DNA from 3 places in the Atlantibacter sp. genome. Region 3 is predicted to be linked to each of the others. Evidence: predicted binding sites of a transcription regulator. Region 3 holds the regulator's gene; each other region holds the start of a gene.
What was found. The regulator PurR, encoded in region 3, represses purine synthesis genes. The targets are predictions, from matches to a motif close to CANGCAAACGTTTGCNTG.
Positions count from the first base shown of each region.

Region 1: the regulator PurR is predicted to act here: its motif matches at 2,214-2,231, upstream of tusA (sulfurtransferase TusA).
Region 2: the regulator PurR is predicted to act here: its motif matches at 4,487-4,504, upstream of glyA (serine hydroxymethyltransferase).

Region 1 is NZ_DAMBQK010000007.1:130,850-136,946, reverse strand. It holds gene RT120_RS09200 (hypothetical protein) at 1-562, opposite strand, end outside; gene RT120_RS09195 (DcrB family lipoprotein) at 827-1,384, opposite strand; gene RT120_RS09190 (7-cyano-7-deazaguanine/7-aminomethyl-7-deazaguanine transporter) at 1,456-2,121, opposite strand; gene tusA (sulfurtransferase TusA) at 2,293-2,538, shown strand; gene RT120_RS09180 (TRAP transporter substrate-binding protein) at 2,726-3,703, shown strand; gene RT120_RS09175 (TRAP transporter small permease) at 3,746-4,255, shown strand; gene RT120_RS09170 (TRAP transporter large permease) at 4,266-5,552, shown strand; gene zntA (Zn(II)/Cd(II)/Pb(II) translocating P-type ATPase ZntA) at 6,008-6,097, opposite strand, start outside.
Region 2 is NZ_DAMBQK010000012.1:10,576-16,672, reverse strand. It holds gene RT120_RS12350 (3-phenylpropionate MFS transporter) at 1-872, opposite strand, end outside; gene RT120_RS12345 (GNAT family N-acetyltransferase) at 958-1,419, opposite strand; gene RT120_RS12340 (carboxymuconolactone decarboxylase family protein) at 1,446-1,823, opposite strand; gene RT120_RS12335 (MerR family transcriptional regulator) at 1,881-2,243, opposite strand; gene RT120_RS12330 (hypothetical protein) at 2,282-2,446, opposite strand; gene RT120_RS12325 (hypothetical protein) at 2,556-2,915, opposite strand; gene glyA (serine hydroxymethyltransferase) at 3,116-4,369, opposite strand; gene hmpA (NO-inducible flavohemoprotein) at 4,693-5,883, shown strand; gene mscK (mechanosensitive channel MscK) at 5,950-6,097, opposite strand, start outside.
Region 3 is NZ_DAMBQK010000009.1:29,231-35,327, reverse strand. It holds gene cfa (cyclopropane fatty acyl phospholipid synthase) at 1-124, opposite strand, end outside; gene punC (purine nucleoside transporter PunC) at 376-1,578, opposite strand; gene punR (DNA-binding transcriptional activator PunR) at 1,702-2,613, shown strand; gene purR (HTH-type transcriptional repressor PurR) at 2,629-3,654, opposite strand; gene RT120_RS10320 (YnhF family membrane protein) at 3,942-4,031, shown strand; gene RT120_RS10315 (MFS transporter) at 4,277-5,443, shown strand; gene sodB (superoxide dismutase [Fe]) at 5,480-6,061, opposite strand.

The DNA of each region.
Region 1 (6,097 bases), on a different contig from region 3:
TCGGATCTAATGTTTTCAGGTGACGGGCAGCAAGAGCGCACTTCTGGTCCGAGCCAATCAATTGAAGCGCCATGACAGCGGTAGGTACGCGTCGTGCAAGCCGTTCGACGACAACATCTGAGAGTAGACCCGATGCTGAAAGAGATTTAGCCAGCGCCAATGCTATCGCTAAACGTGCAGTCTTGCTTGCCGGGATGTTTTTAACTAGCCCTGTTACTTTGGAATCCGTTTTGCGAACGCGATTTTGTTCATTTCTATTTTCAGAATCGTTTAAAATACTGACAAAATAAAGATAGAGCATTTGTGCTATTACATCACGATACCGGTAAATAGACACTATTGAGAGATACATTCTCTTTTCTTCTGAAAGAAGCTCATCGCACACATCGTGATAGCCGGGGAATAAGCACGATGAATACCAGCTTACACGCTCCATTCCTGAGTAAATATCAGAACCGATCCCTTTTAACGCCTTCCACGTTCCAGCAACGCCTTGCTGTCCATAAATAGCCAATTGCCGGTCGCTCTGGAACTTCATCTTTAAATAATCAGATGCCTGCATAACGTATCCATATGAGGAATGAGGTTATACGAATATACGTTGAAAATTTAGGTTTGGGAAATTTTGTCCAACCAGTATTGCAGGATGTAATAACTGAAGTGTCTAAGGGGAAGGGAAAATTAATCGAGGAGCACAAAAGAGACAGTAATTGTGGCCTGGTCTGGATTAAACTATTGATTTAAATCTTGCTGCGCCCATCACTTCATCAAATAAAAAAGCCTGCCGGTTTTCACTGGCAGGCTTTTTCCACGAAAGCGAATCGCCTTACTTCACTTCCAGGGTATTAATAATGTTTTCAGCCGTTGCCTGAGCCTGCTGCTGGTTATCTGCTGGCAGGGTGATTTGCAGGGTCAGCAGTTTGTTATCCACTTTACCCAGCACCACAGACGAGTACGCGGTCTGGCCTTTGGCGGAAATAATGCTGTCCAGCTGCTGTAAGGTATGGCCTTTAACTTCAATGGATTTATTGGTCACAACCTGCAACTGTGGGTCGCGGCTGCGTTGCTGATCTTCAAGGCGTTTCGCCAGCACATCCAGCCCTTCGGTAGTGTCGTCGCCGACAATCACAATTACCGCTTTCTGCCCGGTAGCGTCAGAATAAACGTGCATATTGTTGGCCTGGGTGCCCAGCTTCCCGCTCTGATCCGTCATATCCGCCGGCAGCGAAAAACTCAGCTTGCCGTCCAGCAGAGTGACCTGCTGAGCTGCCGCATTGCTTTCGGCTGCGGCGCCTTCCGCCGGCTTGCTGCTGTCATTGTTGTCGCAGGCCGCCAGCCCCATCACCAGCAGGCCAATCCCGACATATTTAACCAGATTGCGCATTGAATTCTTCCTTTACGATAACGGTCAAGTGACCTTGCTCCGCATCTTATCACAAGAATTCCTGGCGACCGTCAACCCGGCTGGAACCGCGCGAAATCAGATTTATCTGCCAGTTTTTTCAACAGCATATTCAGCAGTACGCCGTACATCGGCAGGAAGAACACGATGCTGATAAGTACTTTGAAGCAGTAATCCACCAGCGCGATTTCTACCCAGTGCTCCGCCATAAAGGCGTCCGGGCTGCGCCAGAAGGCGATAAAGAAGAACGCGAGGGTGTCGCTGACGTTGCCGAAAAGGGTCGATGCGGTCGGGGCCAGCCACCAGCGGCGGTTTTTGCGCAGGCGGTTAAACACATGCACATCAAGGATTTGCCCCAGCGCGTAGGCCATAAAGCTTGCCGTTGCGATACGCGCCACGAACAGATTGAAGTGGGCTAATGCCTCGAATCCCTGCCAGCTTCCCATATAAAACAGCGAGGAGATGCCGTAGGAAATCGCCAGCGCCGGGATCATCACCGCAAAGATGATGCGTCGCGCTAACGGCGCGCCAAAAATCCGCACGGTCAGGTCGGTAGCCAGGAAGATAAAGGGAAAGCTGAACGCGCCCCAGGTGGTGTGAAAACCGAAAATGGTGATCGGTAGCTGCACCAGGTAGTTACTGGACGTAATGACCAGCAAATGAAACAGCGATAGCCAGATAAGCGCATTGCGGCGCTGGCGTGATGTAAACGTCGTCATATTGTGACCTTTTTGTCGGATGGGGTGAGGGAACCCAGAATCAAAACCGCCGCATCATACTGCTTCAGCTTATCTTTGCAATGGTTAATTTTAACGCAATCGTTAACCTGGCTTGCACCGACTAAATCCCCGGGTAAACTAGTGCCGTTTTTACCTTTCCCCGAGATAACCATGACCGACCTTTTTAACCATCCCGATCATACCCTGGATGCCCAGGGGCTGCGTTGCCCTGAGCCGGTGATGATGGTGCGCAAAACCGTGCGCGGCATGCAAACAGGCGAAACGCTGCTGGTCATCGCTGATGACCCGGCCACCACGCGCGATATCCCAGGATTTTGCCGTTTTATGGAGCACGATCTGATCGCATCGCAAACGGAAGCTCTGCCGTACCGCTATTTACTTCGTAAAAAACACTGATTGTTTGTGCGCAGAGGCATAAAACTCTGCGCTGAACCCTTGGTGCATTCTCTTTAAACCCCTGTTTCATATTTTGCTACTTTTGTGAAGTGCTTCACCACGTCTTTTAACATCTTCGGCTAGTTTATAAGCGGAAAATCAAAACAACGTTTTACCTCTTACATACGTACCTTCTGGAGCTGACCCGATGAAAAAGACTCTGATACCGGTTTTGGCCGGCCTGTGCCTCTCCACCGCGTTATTCGCACCAACCGTACTGGCGCAGACCATAAAAGCCGCCGACGTCCACCCGCAGGGTTATCCCAACGTGGTGGCCGTGCAAAACATGGGTGAAAAGCTCAAACAACAAACCAACGGCGATCTTGAAATCAAAGTGTTTCCTGGCGGCGTGCTGGGCGATGAGAAGCAGATGATTGAGCAGGCACAAATGGGCGCTATCGATATTATTCGCGTCTCAATGGCCCCGGTTGCCGCTATCCTGCCAGATATCGAAGTCTTTACGCTGCCGTATGTCTTCCGCGATGAAGATCATATGCACAAAGTGATCGACGGCGATATCGGCAAACAAATCGGTGAGAAACTGACTAATAACCCGAAATCGAAACTGGTGTTCCTGGGCTGGATGGATTCCGGCACGCGTAACCTGATCACCGTGAAACCGGTGGTGAAGCCGGAAGACCTGAAAGGGATGAAAATCCGCGTTCAGGGTAGCCCGGTGGCGTTGGCCACATTGAAAGATATGGGTGCCAACTCCGTCGCGATGGGCGTGAGTGAAGTGTATAGCGGCATGCAAACCGGCGTTATCGACGGCGCGGAAAACAATCCGCCGACCTTTATCGCCCACAACTACATGCCGGTCGCTAAAAACTATACCCTGAGCGGCCACTTTATCACCCCGGAAATGCTGCTCTATTCCAAAGTGAAATGGGACAAGCTCAACGCCGATCAGCAGCAAAAAATCTTGACCCTGGCCCGCGAAGCCCAGATGGAACAGCGCAAACTCTGGGACGCCTATAACGCCCAGGCGCTGGAGAAAATGAAAGCGGGCGGCGTACAATTCCACGACATCGACAAAGCTGTTTTCGTTAAAGCCACAGAGCCGGTGCGCGCCCAGTTTGGCGATAAGCATCAGGATCTGATGAAAGCGATAGCAGACGTACAGTGATCTCAGGCGCCGGCTAGCCCGGCGCATATTCCCGGAGTATTTATGACCTCTTTATATATAAAGTGGATGGATCGCCTGTATTTGTTCGCCATGTTTGTGGCCGGGTTTTCGCTGCTGCTGATGACGATTGTCATCCCGATTGGCATCTTTTCCCGCTACGTGTTGAACCGTGGTGAATCCTGGCCGGAGCCCATCGCAATTATCTGCATGGTGACGTTCAGCTTTGTGGGGGCTGCGGTGAGCTATCGCGCTAACTCGCATATTGCGGTCAACATGTTGACTGACCGTATTCCACCGGCGATGCAGCGCCTGTGCGCCAAACTGGTGGATCTGTTGATGCTGACTATTTCCGGGATTATGTTCTGGTACAGCGCGTTGCTGTGCATTGAACTCTGGGAACAGCCGGTGGCGGAATTCCCCATTTTGACCTCCGGTGAAAGTTACCTGCCACTGCCGATAGGCTCGGCGATCATTATTCTTTTCGTTATTGAGCGGCTGTTGTTCGGTTCCCAGGAGAATCGTCCGGTAGTGCTTATCGGCAATCACGGTTAACGGGGGCCTCATGGACGCGTTCGTTTTACTTTGTACGTTGGGCGTATTATTGGCGGTCGGCATGCCGGTGGCCTTTGCGGTAGGTCTGAGCGCCGTGGTTGGGGCGCTGTATATCGATCTGCCGCTGGAAGCAATCATGATTCAAATCACCAGCGGCGTGAATAAATTCAGCCTGCTGGCGATCCCGTTTTTTATTCTGGCGGGGGCAATCATGGCGGAAGGCGGTATCGCACGCCGTCTGGTGAACTTCGCCTATATCTTTGTGGGCTTTATTCGCGGCGGGTTGTCGCTGGTGAATATCGTCGCCTCGACCTTTTTCGGCGCAATTTCCGGTTCCTCGGTGGCGGATACCGCTTCCATCGGCAGCGTGATGATCCCGGAAATGGAGAAAAAAGGTTATCCGCGCGAATACGCGGCGGCGGTTACCGCCAGCGGCTCGGTACAGGCGATTCTGATCCCGCCCAGCCATAACTCGGTGATTTACTCGCTTGCGGCGGGCGGTACGGTGTCGATCGCGTCGTTGTTTATCGCGGGCGTGCTGCCAGGCCTGTTGTTGGGTGTCAGCCTGATGGTACTGTGCATGGGCTTCGCCCACCGACGCGGCTACCCGAAAGGCGAGCGCATTCCGTTCAAACAGGCGCTGAAGATTTTCTTCGACGCGCTGTGGGGCCTGATGACTGTGGTCATCATCATGGGCGGCATTCTCACGGGTGTGTTCACGGCAACGGAATCCGCGGCGGTGGCCTGCTTATGGTCGTTCTTCGTGACCATGTTTATCTACCGCGATTACAAGTGGAACGAGTTGCCAAAGCTGATGTTCCGCACCGTGAAAACGGTGACCATCGTGATGATCCTTATCGGTTTCGCGGCGGCATTTGGCGCGGTGATGACCTATATGCAACTGCCGATGCGCATCACCGAGTTCTTCACCTCGCTGTCGGATAACAAATACGTCATCCTGATGTACCTGAACGTGATGCTGCTGCTGGTGGGTACGCTGATGGACATGGCGCCTCTGATCCTGATCCTGACGCCGGTGCTGCTGCCGGTGACCAATATGCTGGGGATCGACCCGGTGCATTTCGGGATGATCATGATGGTGAACCTGGGTATTGGCTTGATCACTCCGCCGGTAGGCTCGGTGCTGTTCGTGGCGAGCGCCGTCAGTAAGCGCAAAATCGAGGACGTGGTGCGCGCAATGCTGCCGTTCTATGCCACGCTGCTGGTGGTGTTGGCGCTGGTGACTTACGTCCCGGCGATATCGCTGTGGTTGCCCGGAATATTAGGGATGATGTGATTCGTTAATCGGAGCCCGGTCGCTGTGGCCGGGCTTTTTTGTCTCCAGGCAAAAAGGCCGCAGGTTTTTACGCCTGCGGCCCGTTCGGGCGCAGGGTGCCATTACAGCAGCGATGACGCCCAAATTAGCTTAGAAGCTGAGGAAATAACGGATCAGCGCGACCACAATCGGCCCGATGATCGACGTTAAGACCGCAAGCCAAAAGGCTTGTTTGAACGTCATATAACCGCCTACGTTGCAATGACAACCGTTCGCGGCTATTCTTGGTTTGCTGATCAAGAGATAGCCCTCGTTATGTTGCCAGGTTTAATTACCAAACAACGTGCGAGGGTTTTTTCTTTCCTGCAACTCACGCCGCCGGGGAAGAAGCCCCCGCAACGCTGCACCTCACCAGTAAAACTGGCTGAAAATATCCTACGGAAAGACGCCTGTAGAAACCATGGGTTATTATCTGCTTATTTCCTGCCCAGCAGCCTTAACGCATTGGCGGTTACCAGCACCGTTGCGCCAGTATCGGCCAGCACCGCCAGCCACAGGCCGGTGAT
Region 2 (6,097 bases), on a different contig from region 3:
GGTAGATCGGTGGTCCAGGCCATCAGCGACCAGCGCACAATCCCGCTCAACGCCGAGAGCAGCAGCAAGTCCCGGGCGCTCCAGCGGCGGAACAGCTTGTTGCTGAGGGTGAATACCACGATTTCGGCAACCACGCCCAGCGACCATAAATATCCCACCACCGAAGCGGAATAACCGGCTTCCTGCCAGTAGATGGCGCTGAAGCCGTAGTAAGCCGCGTGCGCCCCCTGTAATAGCGAGACGCAGGCGAGGAACCGCCAGCTTTCAAGCACCAGTTTTCGCCAGGCAGACCAACCGGCGCTTTCGTTCTGGCGCGCCTGCCCTGCCGGCATAACCGAGGGGCGTAACATCATGCCGAGCAGCATGGAGGCCACGCCAATGCTCAGCATTACGAGGATCGCGTGGTAATCGAAAATGCTGATCAGTTTACCGGTGAGCGCCGATCCAATCACAAACGCCAGCGATCCCCAAACCCGCACCTTGCCGTAATCAAGGGTGATTTGCTTTTGCCAGGTTCCCGCCAGCGCATCGGTTAACGGCACCAGCGGCGAGAAGAACAGGTTGAAGCCAACCATCACGATCAACAGCCAGGCGGTGGTGGTGCCGAGCCAGAACGCGACGGCGAAAATAAGCGTCAGCAGCGCTAACACGCGCAGCGCGAATACCAGCCGGGAGGGATCGGTTACGCGCGGTGCCAGCAACAGGCTGCCAAGGAAGCGGGCGATTAATCCTGCGCCAAGCAGCAGGCCGATGGTCTCCGGCGCTAACCCGATGCCTTTGAGCCAGACGCTCCAGAAAGGTAAGAAAATGCCGTAGCTAAAGAAGTAGGTGAAGTAACTGAGCGCCAGCCAGCGCGTAGAGTGCAAAACCATGAATCCCTCCCGTTTTGGAGGCGATAGTCTGGCGGGTTATTGCAGCAGGTGCAAGGCGTAACATCGGGTTAACAACAAGAAAGCGCTAGATTAGACGCAGCGACATGTTATAGCCCGTAACCGCAAAGCCGCATTTTTCATACAACGTTTTCGCTGCAGGATTATTCGACGCCACCCGCAAGCCGATTTCATGAATATCCAGGGCGCTGAGCGTCTGTTTAAGTTGCGCCATCGCATCGCGCCCAAGTCCTTTACCGCGCCATTGCGGTAACAGGCAAAAATCATAAATCCACGCGACGCGCCCATTCAGGCTTACCCAAAAATAACCGATGGTGTGCTCTGAATGAGCAGGAGTAATACACCACAGCCGGCTGCCTTCTGTGTCCGGGCCGTCGGGAAGATAATTATCGATACTCTGGGCGGCATCATGGCGAGCCTCATCAATAACCCTGTGGCGTGTTGACGCTAAATCCTGGGCATACTCTTCGATAAAAAATGTCCGATATGCCGGGAATTGTTCGCGGGTCATACGCTGTATCGTTACCATTAGGCCTCCCTGATGCCGCCTTATTGTTATAGGTTTAGTTCCTGAAAAACCGTTTTCGCAGTGAACATGGCATTCAGCGCTGCCGGAAAGCCCGCATAGAGCGACATCTGGATAATGACTTCCACAATCTCTTCTTTCGTGCAGCCTACATTCAGTGCGGCGTGAATATGCACGGCCAGTTGCGGCTGCGCATGCCCCAATGCGGTGAGCGCACCGACGGTAATCAGTTCGCGAGTTTTTAGATCTAACCCCGGACGGCTATAGATATCGCCAAATCCAAACTCAATCACATAGCGCCCTAAGTCAGGCGCGACATCAGCCAGCGCGGTAATCACTTTTTCGCCTGCTGCGCCGTCAATTTCTGTCAGTCTCGCAAGCCCTGTTTCGTAGCGTGTCGTTGTCATAACGTTATCCTCTTTGATGTGATAAGAGGCACGTTAATCCTTCGAGTTAACTCCAGGTCAAGCGCTGTTTTTGATGAGTTCGCTATCGTAATGCGCCATCTTCGCTTTCAGGCGATCCAGATGTTGATGCTGCTCTGCCAGGCGCTGTTCAAGCCGTTCAGCATGCTGAGCTAATAATGCACGCCGTTCATTAACCGTTGCATTGCCCTGACTTCTTAACGCGGCATAACGCTGGATTTCTGAAAGCGGCATATCTGTTTCTTTCAGACGAACAATAAAAGCCACCCATTCGACATCGGCTTCCCGATAATCACGATGACCGCTGCTATTCCTGTCAGGGACCAGTAAACCCAATTTTTCATAATAACGAAGCGTATGCGCCGTGAGCCCGGTTAGTTGTGCGAAGTATTGGATACGCATGAGGCCTCTTTAACGATGATCAGAGGCCTCACGGGGCCTCAATAAGAAGAGTACACTTTAAGAGGTTGAGAGAAAACTTCACCTGCCTGCTCCGCTTTCTTTTTCGCCGCTAAAAATCGCTCGAACATTTCGATTTTTTGCATCTTGATAGCTTCATAATCAATGTTTTCATTCATTTTTTTGGCTTCTTTTTTGAATGACATAATAAGCTCCCTCTGTTTGTATATGCAGTTTTTTTAACAGGGCATACCGGTTAATAACCTTGTCATAAATGCGCTGAAGTTCATGGCTATACGCCTGAAAAATCATCACCTAAATGCGTTCAATCTCAGCGATTTGCAAAATGATGTCAATTAACGTCCTGTACAAATAAAGAGCTTCGGCAGCATTGAGATCCAGCGCGCCGGGCGGCTTATCAAACAGAGTTTCGCATTCAGAATTATCCATTGCCGCGACATTGCAAAAACTCACAACGCTAACTGTTAGCGATGCAAGGTCGCCAGAACCTATCTCGTAAAGCCATCTGGTTTTGTCATTTTCTTTACAAAAGATCAGCCTGAAAGTTATCTGTCGGAACGGTTCCAGAGAAAATGTAAAGCAGATATCCGTATATCTAAAAACATCAAACCCCTGCAATTTTTCATGCAAGATCTCATGCATATACCCTGGCATATCAGCATCTCGTCCTTCATCCTGGACGAAAGATTACACAAACGGTAGGTAATGGGGGGCAGCGTCAGCGTGTATAAATAAACGATCAATAAAACAATCGAAGAGAATTGCGAGACATCTTCATAACCCAACCCATAAAAAAACCCCCGACCAGGTCGAGGGTTTTCACCGCTTAACGCTTAACGCTTAACGCTTAACGCTTATGCATAAACCGGGTAGCGGGCGCAGATATCCAGCACTTTCTGCTTCACGCGTTCGATGGTCGCTTCGTCATTGATATTATCCAGCACGTCGCACATCCAGCCAGCCAGCTCTTTCGCTTCCGCTTCTTTAAAGCCGCGACGGGTAATAGCCGGGGAACCGATACGAATACCGGACGTCACGAACGGGCTCTTCGGATCGTTCGGTACGCTGTTTTTGTTGACGGTGATGTTTGCGCGGCCCAGGGCTGCGTCGGCTTCTTTACCGGTCAGGTTTTTATCAACCAGGTCCAGCAGGAACAGGTGGTTTTCAGTGCCGCCAGATACCACTTTGTAGCCACGGTTCAGGAACACTTCCACCATCGCTTTGGCGTTTTTCGCAACCTGCTGCTGGTAAACTTTAAACTCTGGCTCCATCGCCTCTTTCAGCGCCACGGCTTTCGCTGCGATAACGTGCATCAGCGGGCCGCCCTGCGCGCTAGGGAATACGGCAGAGTTCAGTTTTTTGTACAGCTCTTCGTCGCCACCTTTGGCGAGGATCAAACCACCGCGTGGACCCGCCAGGGTTTTGTGGGTGGTTGTGGTCACAACGTGAGCATGGGGAACCGGGTTCGGGTAAACGTCTGCGGCAATCAGACCTGCCACGTGCGCCATATCAACGAAAAGATATGCGCCGATGCTGTCTGCGATTTCACGCATTCTTGCCCAGTCAACCACACCAGAATAAGCAGAGAAGCCGCCGATGATCATTTTCGGCTTGTGGGTCTGGGCCTGCTTCGCCATGTCTTCGTAGTCAATTTTACCGGACTCATCAATGCCGTAAGGGATGATGTTGTACAGTTTGCCCGAGAAGTTAACCGGCGAACCGTGAGTCAGGTGACCGCCTTGCGCCAGGTTCATACCCAGAACGGTATCGCCCGGTTGCAGCAGCGCGGTATAAACCGCAAAGTTAGCCTGAGAGCCGGAATGCGGCTGCACGTTAGCGTAGTCCGCGCCAAATAGCTCTTTTGCACGGTCAATCGCCAGTTGCTCAACGATATCCACGTATTCGCAACCGCCGTAGTAGCGTTTGCCCGGATAACCTTCAGCATATTTGTTGGTCAGCTGAGAACCCTGAGCCTGCATAACACGCGGGCTGGTGTAGTTTTCGGAGGCGATAAGTTCAATATGTTCTTCCTGGCGAACCTTCTCCTGCTCCATAGCCTGCCACAGTTCGGCATCATAATCGGCAATGTTCATTTCACGCTTTAACATCCGCATCTCCTGACTCAGCTAACGGTAAACTTTTACGGCAATAAGGGGCCCTTTTTGGGCAACGGGCAACAGTGTAAACCGATTAACAGTGTGAAGATAGGTCTTGACAAAGGTTTTTACGCAAACGATTGGCTTCAGGCTACGCAAGGCTTCAGCGCCCTTCACAATCGCCACTTGTCACGGAATTCTTTTCAGGATCGTGATGCAGGTTTTTCATTAACACTCAATAACAAAATCTCAACAGAGACCCTTTACAGCGCAGGGATAAATTTATAAGATGCATTCAAAATGCATATTATAGACACCTGCAAAGGAACACCCTGATGTTAGACGCTCAAACTATCGCGACTGTAAAGTCCACTATTCCTCTACTGGCAGCAACGGGCCCGAAACTGACCGCCCACTTTTATGACCGGATGTTTGCTCATAATCCCGAACTCAAAGATATTTTTAATATGAGCAACCAACGCAACGGCGATCAACGTGAAGCGTTGTTCAACGCCATTTGCGCTTATGCTACCAACATCGAAAACCTGGCGGCGCTGTTGCCTGCGGTGGAGAAAATTGCCCAGAAGCACACCAGTTTTCATATCAAGCCTGAACAATACAACATCGTCGGCAGCCATCTGTTAGCGACGCTGGATGAGATGTTCAGCCCAGGCCAGGAAGTGCTGGATGCCTGGGGCAAAGCCTACGGCGTGCTGGCGCAGGTATTTATTAACCGTGAAGCGGAAATCTACCAGGAAAACGCCGGAAAATCTGGCGGCTGGGAAGGCACTCGTCCGTTCCGCATCACTGAAATCAAACAGCAAAGCGCGCTGATCACCAGTTTTGAATTTACCCCGGTAGACGGCGGTCCGGTGGCGGATTACAAGCCCGGCCAGTATCTGGGCGTGTGGATTAAACCTGAAAACTTCGAGCACCAGGAAATTCGCCAGTATTCCCTGACCCGCAAACCAAACAGCAAAAGCTACCGTATTGCGGTGAAACGCGAAGGCGAAGGGTTGGTGTCAAACTGGCTGCACGGCCATGCCAAAGTGGGCGATGTGATTAATCTGGTAGCCCCGGCGGGTGATTTCTTTATGGACGTGCCGCCGACGACGCCTGTGACGCTGATTTCCGCGGGCGTGGGCCAAACGCCGATGCTGGCAATGCTGGATAATCTGGCCGCCAATCACCATGAAGCGCAGGTAAACTGGCTGCACGCCGCTGAAAACGGTGATGTGCATGCCTTTGCGGATGAAATTGCCTTACACGGTAAATTGCTGAAGCATTTTGATTACCATATCTGGTATCGCGTACCGTCGCAGCGTGACCGTGAAAGCGGGCGTTTCCACAGCGAAGGGTTGATGGATCTGCTGAAGCAGGAAGGCGCGCTGAAGGTTCCGGATATGACGTTTTTCCTGTGCGGCCCGGTGGCGTTTATGCAGTTTGCGGCGAAACAACTGGTCAGCCTGGGCATTGACCCGGCAAACATCCATTACGAATGCTTCGGCCCGCATAAAGTACTGTAATAAAAAGGGGGATATTATCCCCCGATAATTCTTCTCAGGTGAGGGCGTTCTGCGCCCTCACCTTTTTTATGCCGCAGACGGGGCCGGGCCATTATTCAAATCGCGCTTCACTTCGGTGAACTGCTCGCCGTTCTTGTTATGCAGGTGCACTTCAAGCTGGTTGAACGCGATATTAATGTCGTTTTCACGGCACAGACGATCGATAGTGCGGTTC
Region 3 (6,097 bases):
TGACCTGGAGATCGGTGGGAGAAGGGCCATTAATGGCGACACCCGCTTTGCTCAGCAGGTCATTAACAATACGGAACCACTGATTGTCCCGTAGCTCGACTTCTTCTATACACGATGAACTCATAGCTTCTCCATCACTGTGCGGTGAACATCGCCCTGAATGCAGGGCGTCGAGAAATCGCGGGATAATCCGCGAGCCTGAAATCCGACGAGAACAGAGGAAGGGAGAAGGCCCTTACCTTAAAGGCCGTCCGTGGTGCTAAATGAAAATCCGTAGAGACTTTTATTTTTAAAAGACTGCCAATCAGTATAGAACTCACCCAACAGACGTTCAATAAAAAATGATTAGCAGTCTAATTAAATTTGCAAGGCGGATCAGACGCTTTGCGATGAGGTTGCAGGCTCACGCAGCCGCGCGGTTGCGCGGTCAGTGGCCTGCATGCGATAGCCCAGAGCGACAATCAGCACGGTAGACAGCATCACGCTGGTGGTAGAGAGCAATGGTGCGGAAGAGACCAACCAGGACACTGCCAGGCTGGCAATAAAGCACAAGCCCAGCTGCAAGGTGTTTTGCAGCGCGGCGGCACGGCCGGTCGCCTGGGGGAACGGTTGCAGGGCAGATGCCACCACGATGGGATAAATTGCGCCGTTCACCGCCGCCATCAGGCAGAACGGGATCAGCACCAGCGTCAGGCTGGCATTCGGCATTAGCCCTGCGCCCCAGGTGCCGACCACGCTCAGCGCAAACAGGATCAACAGCCACGGCAGCATCTGCGGGCCGTGCCATTTTTTCAACGCGCTGCGACAGCCGTAACCGCCAATCAGAAACGCGATGGTTTGCGGCACATAGCTCAGGCCGATGGCCGTCGGTCCGTAACCCATGTCATTAAGGATAAACGGCGAGCCGGTGAGCCAGGCGAAGAAGCTGGCGGAGCAGCCCGCGTAAATCAGCACGTTGCCACGGTAGGTTTTGGAACGCAGCAACGTCATGAAGCTGAGCGACGGCGCATCGGCATGGTGCGACGGCGCGCGCGGTTTCAGGCGCAGCGCCGGGATCATCAATACCAGGGTGACGGCAAACAGCACCAGGAAAATCACTTTCCAGTCGAAATGATGCAGCAGCCAGCTGCCTAACAGCGGGGCGAGAGCAGGCGACAGCGCCACCAGCGGCATAATGGTGGCGAAAATGCGGTTGGTGCGGGTCGCCGGATAATAATCGGTGACCAGCGCCTGCCAGGTTACGGCAGCGGCACAGACGCCTACCGCCTGGACAAAGCGCAGCGCCAGCAGCATGGCGGCATTGTCTACCCACAGCATGCCCAGACAGCCCACGGCGAAAATGCTCAGGCCAGCCAGTAAAATCGGTTTACGACCATAGCGGTCAGACAATGGCCCCCACGCCAGTTGCGCAACGGCAAACCCGGCCAGGAACAAACTCAGGCTGGCGCTGACGGCGGACGCCTCAGTGCCCAAATCCTGTTGAATGGCGGCAAACGCCGGTAGATACATATCGGTAGCCAGGAAGCCCAGAACGCTTAACCCTGCCAGCCACACTAAAAAACCTCGTGAAGGACGCATGGTAATTCTCTTCTTTTTTGATCTGATAACGCTTATTACGGACGCAGGAGTGTACAAAAGTGCAATCGTCCTTGTGAAACGTTAATATTTGCACGTTCCTTTCAAATTTTTTGCAGGCAGAACATGTGGTCTGAATATTCACTGGAAGTGGTTGATGCGGTGGCGCGTAACGGCAGCTTCAGCGCGGCGGCGCAGGAACTGCACCGGGTGCCGTCGGCGGTGAGCTATACCGTTAAACAACTGGAAGAATGGCTGGCGGTTCCGCTATTTATCCGCCGTCACCGGGAAGTGGAGCTGACGCCTGCCGGGGCGTGGTTTTTAAAAGAGGGCCGTTCTGTTATCAGAAAAATGATGGTCACGCGCCAGCAATGCCAGCAGATCGCCAACGGTTGGCGCGGGCAGCTCTCTATTGCGGTCGATAATATCGTCAAACCGACGCGCACCCGCCAGCTAATCCTCGATTTCTATCGCCATTTCGACGATGTGGAACTGATTGTCGCCCAGGAAGTGTTTAACGGCGTGTGGGATGCGCTGTCGGACGGGCGCGTCGAGCTGGCGATTGGCGCGACCCAGGCGATCCCGGTGGGCGGACGGTTCGCGTTTCGCGATATGGGGCCGCTAAGCTGGCAGTGTGTGGTGAGCGCCAGCCATCCGCTGGCGGCGGAACCAACACCGCTCAGCGATGACCAACTGCGCCAGTGGCCGTCGCTGGTACTGGAAGATACCTCGCGCTCGTTGCCCAAGCGCACCACCTGGCTGCTGGATAATCAGCGCCGCGTAGTGGTGCCAGACTGGGCGACAGCGGTGGCGTGTTTAAACAACGGCTTGTGCGTCGGCATGGTGCCTGCGCATGTGGCGCACGACCCGGTGGTGGCAGGGCGCTGGAAAAAGCTGGAACTGGACGACCCGTTCCCGGACTCCCCGTGCTGCCTCACCTGGAAGCAGACCGATACTTCGCCTGCGCTGCTGTGGCTGCTGGATTATCTGGGCGATAGCGAAACGCTGAACCGGGAGTGGTTGATGGAGCCGGAATAACCGGCTCCAGGAAGATTAACGGCGGTAATCGCGGAACGGACCGTCCGCGACGGAGCGGCGTTCAATCAGGCGCGGATGCACTTCGATGGTTTGTGACTCTTCACGCTTATTCACGATGCGGTCGAGCAGCATATTAAACGCGGTTTCGCCCAGGGAATCTTTTGGCTGATGAATGGTGGTCAGCGCCGGGCTGAAATAGCGCGCGTTGCGCACATTGTCATAACCGATCACCGAAATATCCTGCGGCACCCGCAGGCCCATCTCATCGGCGGCGCAAATCGCGCCCATCGCCATCACATCGCCGCCGCAGAACACCGCAGTAGGGCGCGGCTGCTGTGAGAGGATCTGCTGCATGGCGCGATAACCTGATTCCGGCTCGAAATCACCCTGCACAATCCAGTTTTCCGGCACGCTGATTTGCACTTCTTCCAGCGCTTTCAGGAAACCGGCCAGACGGCCCGCGCCGGTGTTACGTTCCAGCGGACCGGGGATCACGCCGATTTCGCGGTGGCCGCGCTCAATCAGGTAGCGCCCGGCCATATAACCGCCCTGGAAAGCGTTATCGATCACCGAGTCGGTGAAGTCGGCTTTGGATTCGCCCCAGTCCATCACCACCATCGGAATATGGCGATACTCTTCCAGCATCGACAGCAGGGATTCCGGGTATTCGGAGCACATCACCAGTAAACCGTCGACGCGCTTTTGCGCCATCATCGACAGATAGGCGCGCTGTTTTTCCTGGTTGTTATGGGCGTTACCGAGGATCAGCGTATAGCCTTTGGTGAAACAACTGTTTTCCACGGCTTCGATAATTTCAGCAAAATAGGGCGCTTCGCTGCTGGTCGCCAGCAAACCGATAGACTTGGTGTGATTAACTTTTAAACTGCGCGCCACGGCGCTCGGGGAATAGTGCAATTCCTTGATGGCTGCCCAAACTGCATTGCGCGTTTCTTCCGCAACAAAGCGGGTTTTGTTAATCACATGCGACACAGTTGTAGTGGAAACGTTTGCGCGTTTAGCGACATCTTTTATTGTTGCCATTCTTGTTACTCCAGACCCTCTCCGAGCCCCTGTTCATCACAGGTTAAACGTTTGCCTATGCCAACCTCGGTCCGCAACATTTCGGTTGCAGTATGTCGGGGATTGCGACATTAAAAGGAGGGGGTCAATGGCTGGTGAAAAATAAGGTAGCGACGGATTTTGTCTGATCTTGCGCAAAAGGGGAAGAGGGAAAACGCATATCAGCTTAAATCCCGTGGTAATTTTGTCTGAATTTATGCAAAAATGATCTGCACACACTTTTAATGTGGGTAACAAGGAGAGCAAAAATGAGCACAGACCTGAAATTTTCTCTGGTGACGACCGTTATCGTGCTGGGACTGATTGTGGCAACCGGTTTAGTTGCGGTACTGAACTAAACAGAAATTGCATTTCGACCGCGTTTGGCAATTACAAACACCAGAAAATGGCTATTTTTTGGTGTTTGGTTCCCTTTCCTGGCTCCCACCTCTGTTTCACTTCATTATTCACATTTGCGCAAAAATCTTTTGCCAAAATGGTTACTTCCTTTCTGATGTGACAAATGTCACTCTTTGCTTCTTTTTTGCGACAGGTCGCCGTGTAGTAAACACACGTGAAGCGACACGATTTCTGGAATTCACCTATGAAAATAAATTATCCGTTGCTGGCGCTGGCTATCGGCGCGTTTGGGATCGGCACGACTGAGTTTTCACCGATGGGGCTGTTGCCCGTCATCGCCAAAGGTGTCGATGTCTCGATCCCCGCAGCCGGAATGCTCATCAGCGCCTATGCGGTGGGGGTGATGGTTGGCGCGCCGCTGATGACGCTGCTTTTGTCTCATCGCGCACGGCGCAGCGCGCTGATCTTCCTGATGGCGATTTTCACCCTCGGCAATGTGCTTTCCGCCATCGCGCCGGATTACGCCACTTTAATGGTCTCACGCATTATCACCAGCCTGAACCACGGCGCGTTTTTTGGCCTGGGGTCGGTGGTCGCGGCAAGCGTAGTGCCGAAGCATAAACAGGCCAGCGCGGTCGCCACGATGTTTATGGGCCTGACGATTGCCAATATCGGCGGCGTGCCTGCTGCCACATGGCTCGGCGAGACTATCGGCTGGCGGATGTCGTTCCTGGCGACGGCGGGCCTCGGTGTGATTTCGATGGTTAGCCTGTGGTTCTCGCTGCCGAAAGGCGGCGCAGGCGAACGCCCGGACGTGAAAAAAGAGTTATCGGTACTGATGCGTCCGCAGGTGGTCAGCGCACTGTTAACCACCGTCTTAGGCGCGGGGGCGATGTTTACGCTCTATACCTATATTTCGCCGGTATTGCAGCACGTTACCCACGCCACGCCGCTGTTTGTTACCGCGATGCTGGTGCTGATTGGCGTCGGTTTTTCCCTCGGCAACTGGCTGGGTGGCCGACTGGCGGATAAATCCGTGACCGGCACCCTGAAAGGCTTTTTACTGCTGCTGATCGTGATTATGGCCGCTATTCCGTGGCTGGCGCGCAGTGAATTTGGCGCGGCGCTGAGCATGGTGGTATGGGGCGCGGCGACCTTTGCGGTGGTGCCGCCGTTGCAGATGCGCGTAATGCGCGTTGCCAGCGAAGCGCCGGGACTGTCGTCATCGGTAAATATCGGGGCGTTTAACCTGGGCAATGCGCTGGGCGCGGCGGCAGGCGGCGCGGTGATCCAGGCGGGGTTAGGGTTCAGCATGGTGCCGGTGATGGGCGCAATGATTGCGGCGGTCGGGCTGGCGCTGGTGGTGCTGTCTTCAAGACGTGAACGCGAGACGCTGTGTGCGGCGGAATAAAAAAACGGAGAAGGGCGACCTTCTCCGTGATGGGGCTTAGGCGGCGAAGTTTTTCGCCGCAAACTCCCAGTTTACCAGCGCCCAGAAGTGCTCCAGATACTGCGGGCGGGCGTTGCGGTAATCGATGTAGTAAGCATGTTCCCACACGTCCACCGTCAGCAGCGGTTTAGCGTCGCTGGTCAGCGGTGTCCCTGCGTTAGAGGTTGAGACAATCGCCAGCGCGCCGTCGGGTTTTTTCACCAGCCATGTCCAGCCAGAACCAAAGTTCTTAATAGCCGCATCGGTAAATTGCGCTTTAAATTCCGCAAAGCTGCCAAACGCCTTGTTGATGGCGTCAGCCAGCGCGCCGGTCGGCTCGCCGCCCGCCTGAGGTGCCAGGCAGTGCCAGTAGAAGGTGTGGTTCCACACCTGTGCAGCGTTATTGAAAACCCCACCTTCAGCTCTGCGCACGATCTCTTCCAGTGATTTTCCTTCAAACGCGGTGCCTTTGATCAGGTTATTCAGATTGGTGACATAGGCCTGATGGTGCTTGCCGTAGTGGTACTCCAGGGTTTCAGCGGAGATATGCGGCGCGAGGGCCTCTTTGGCATACGGTAATGCAGGTAATTCGAACGACATTGCTTCACTCCTTATTATGTTTCACTAAATTCCACA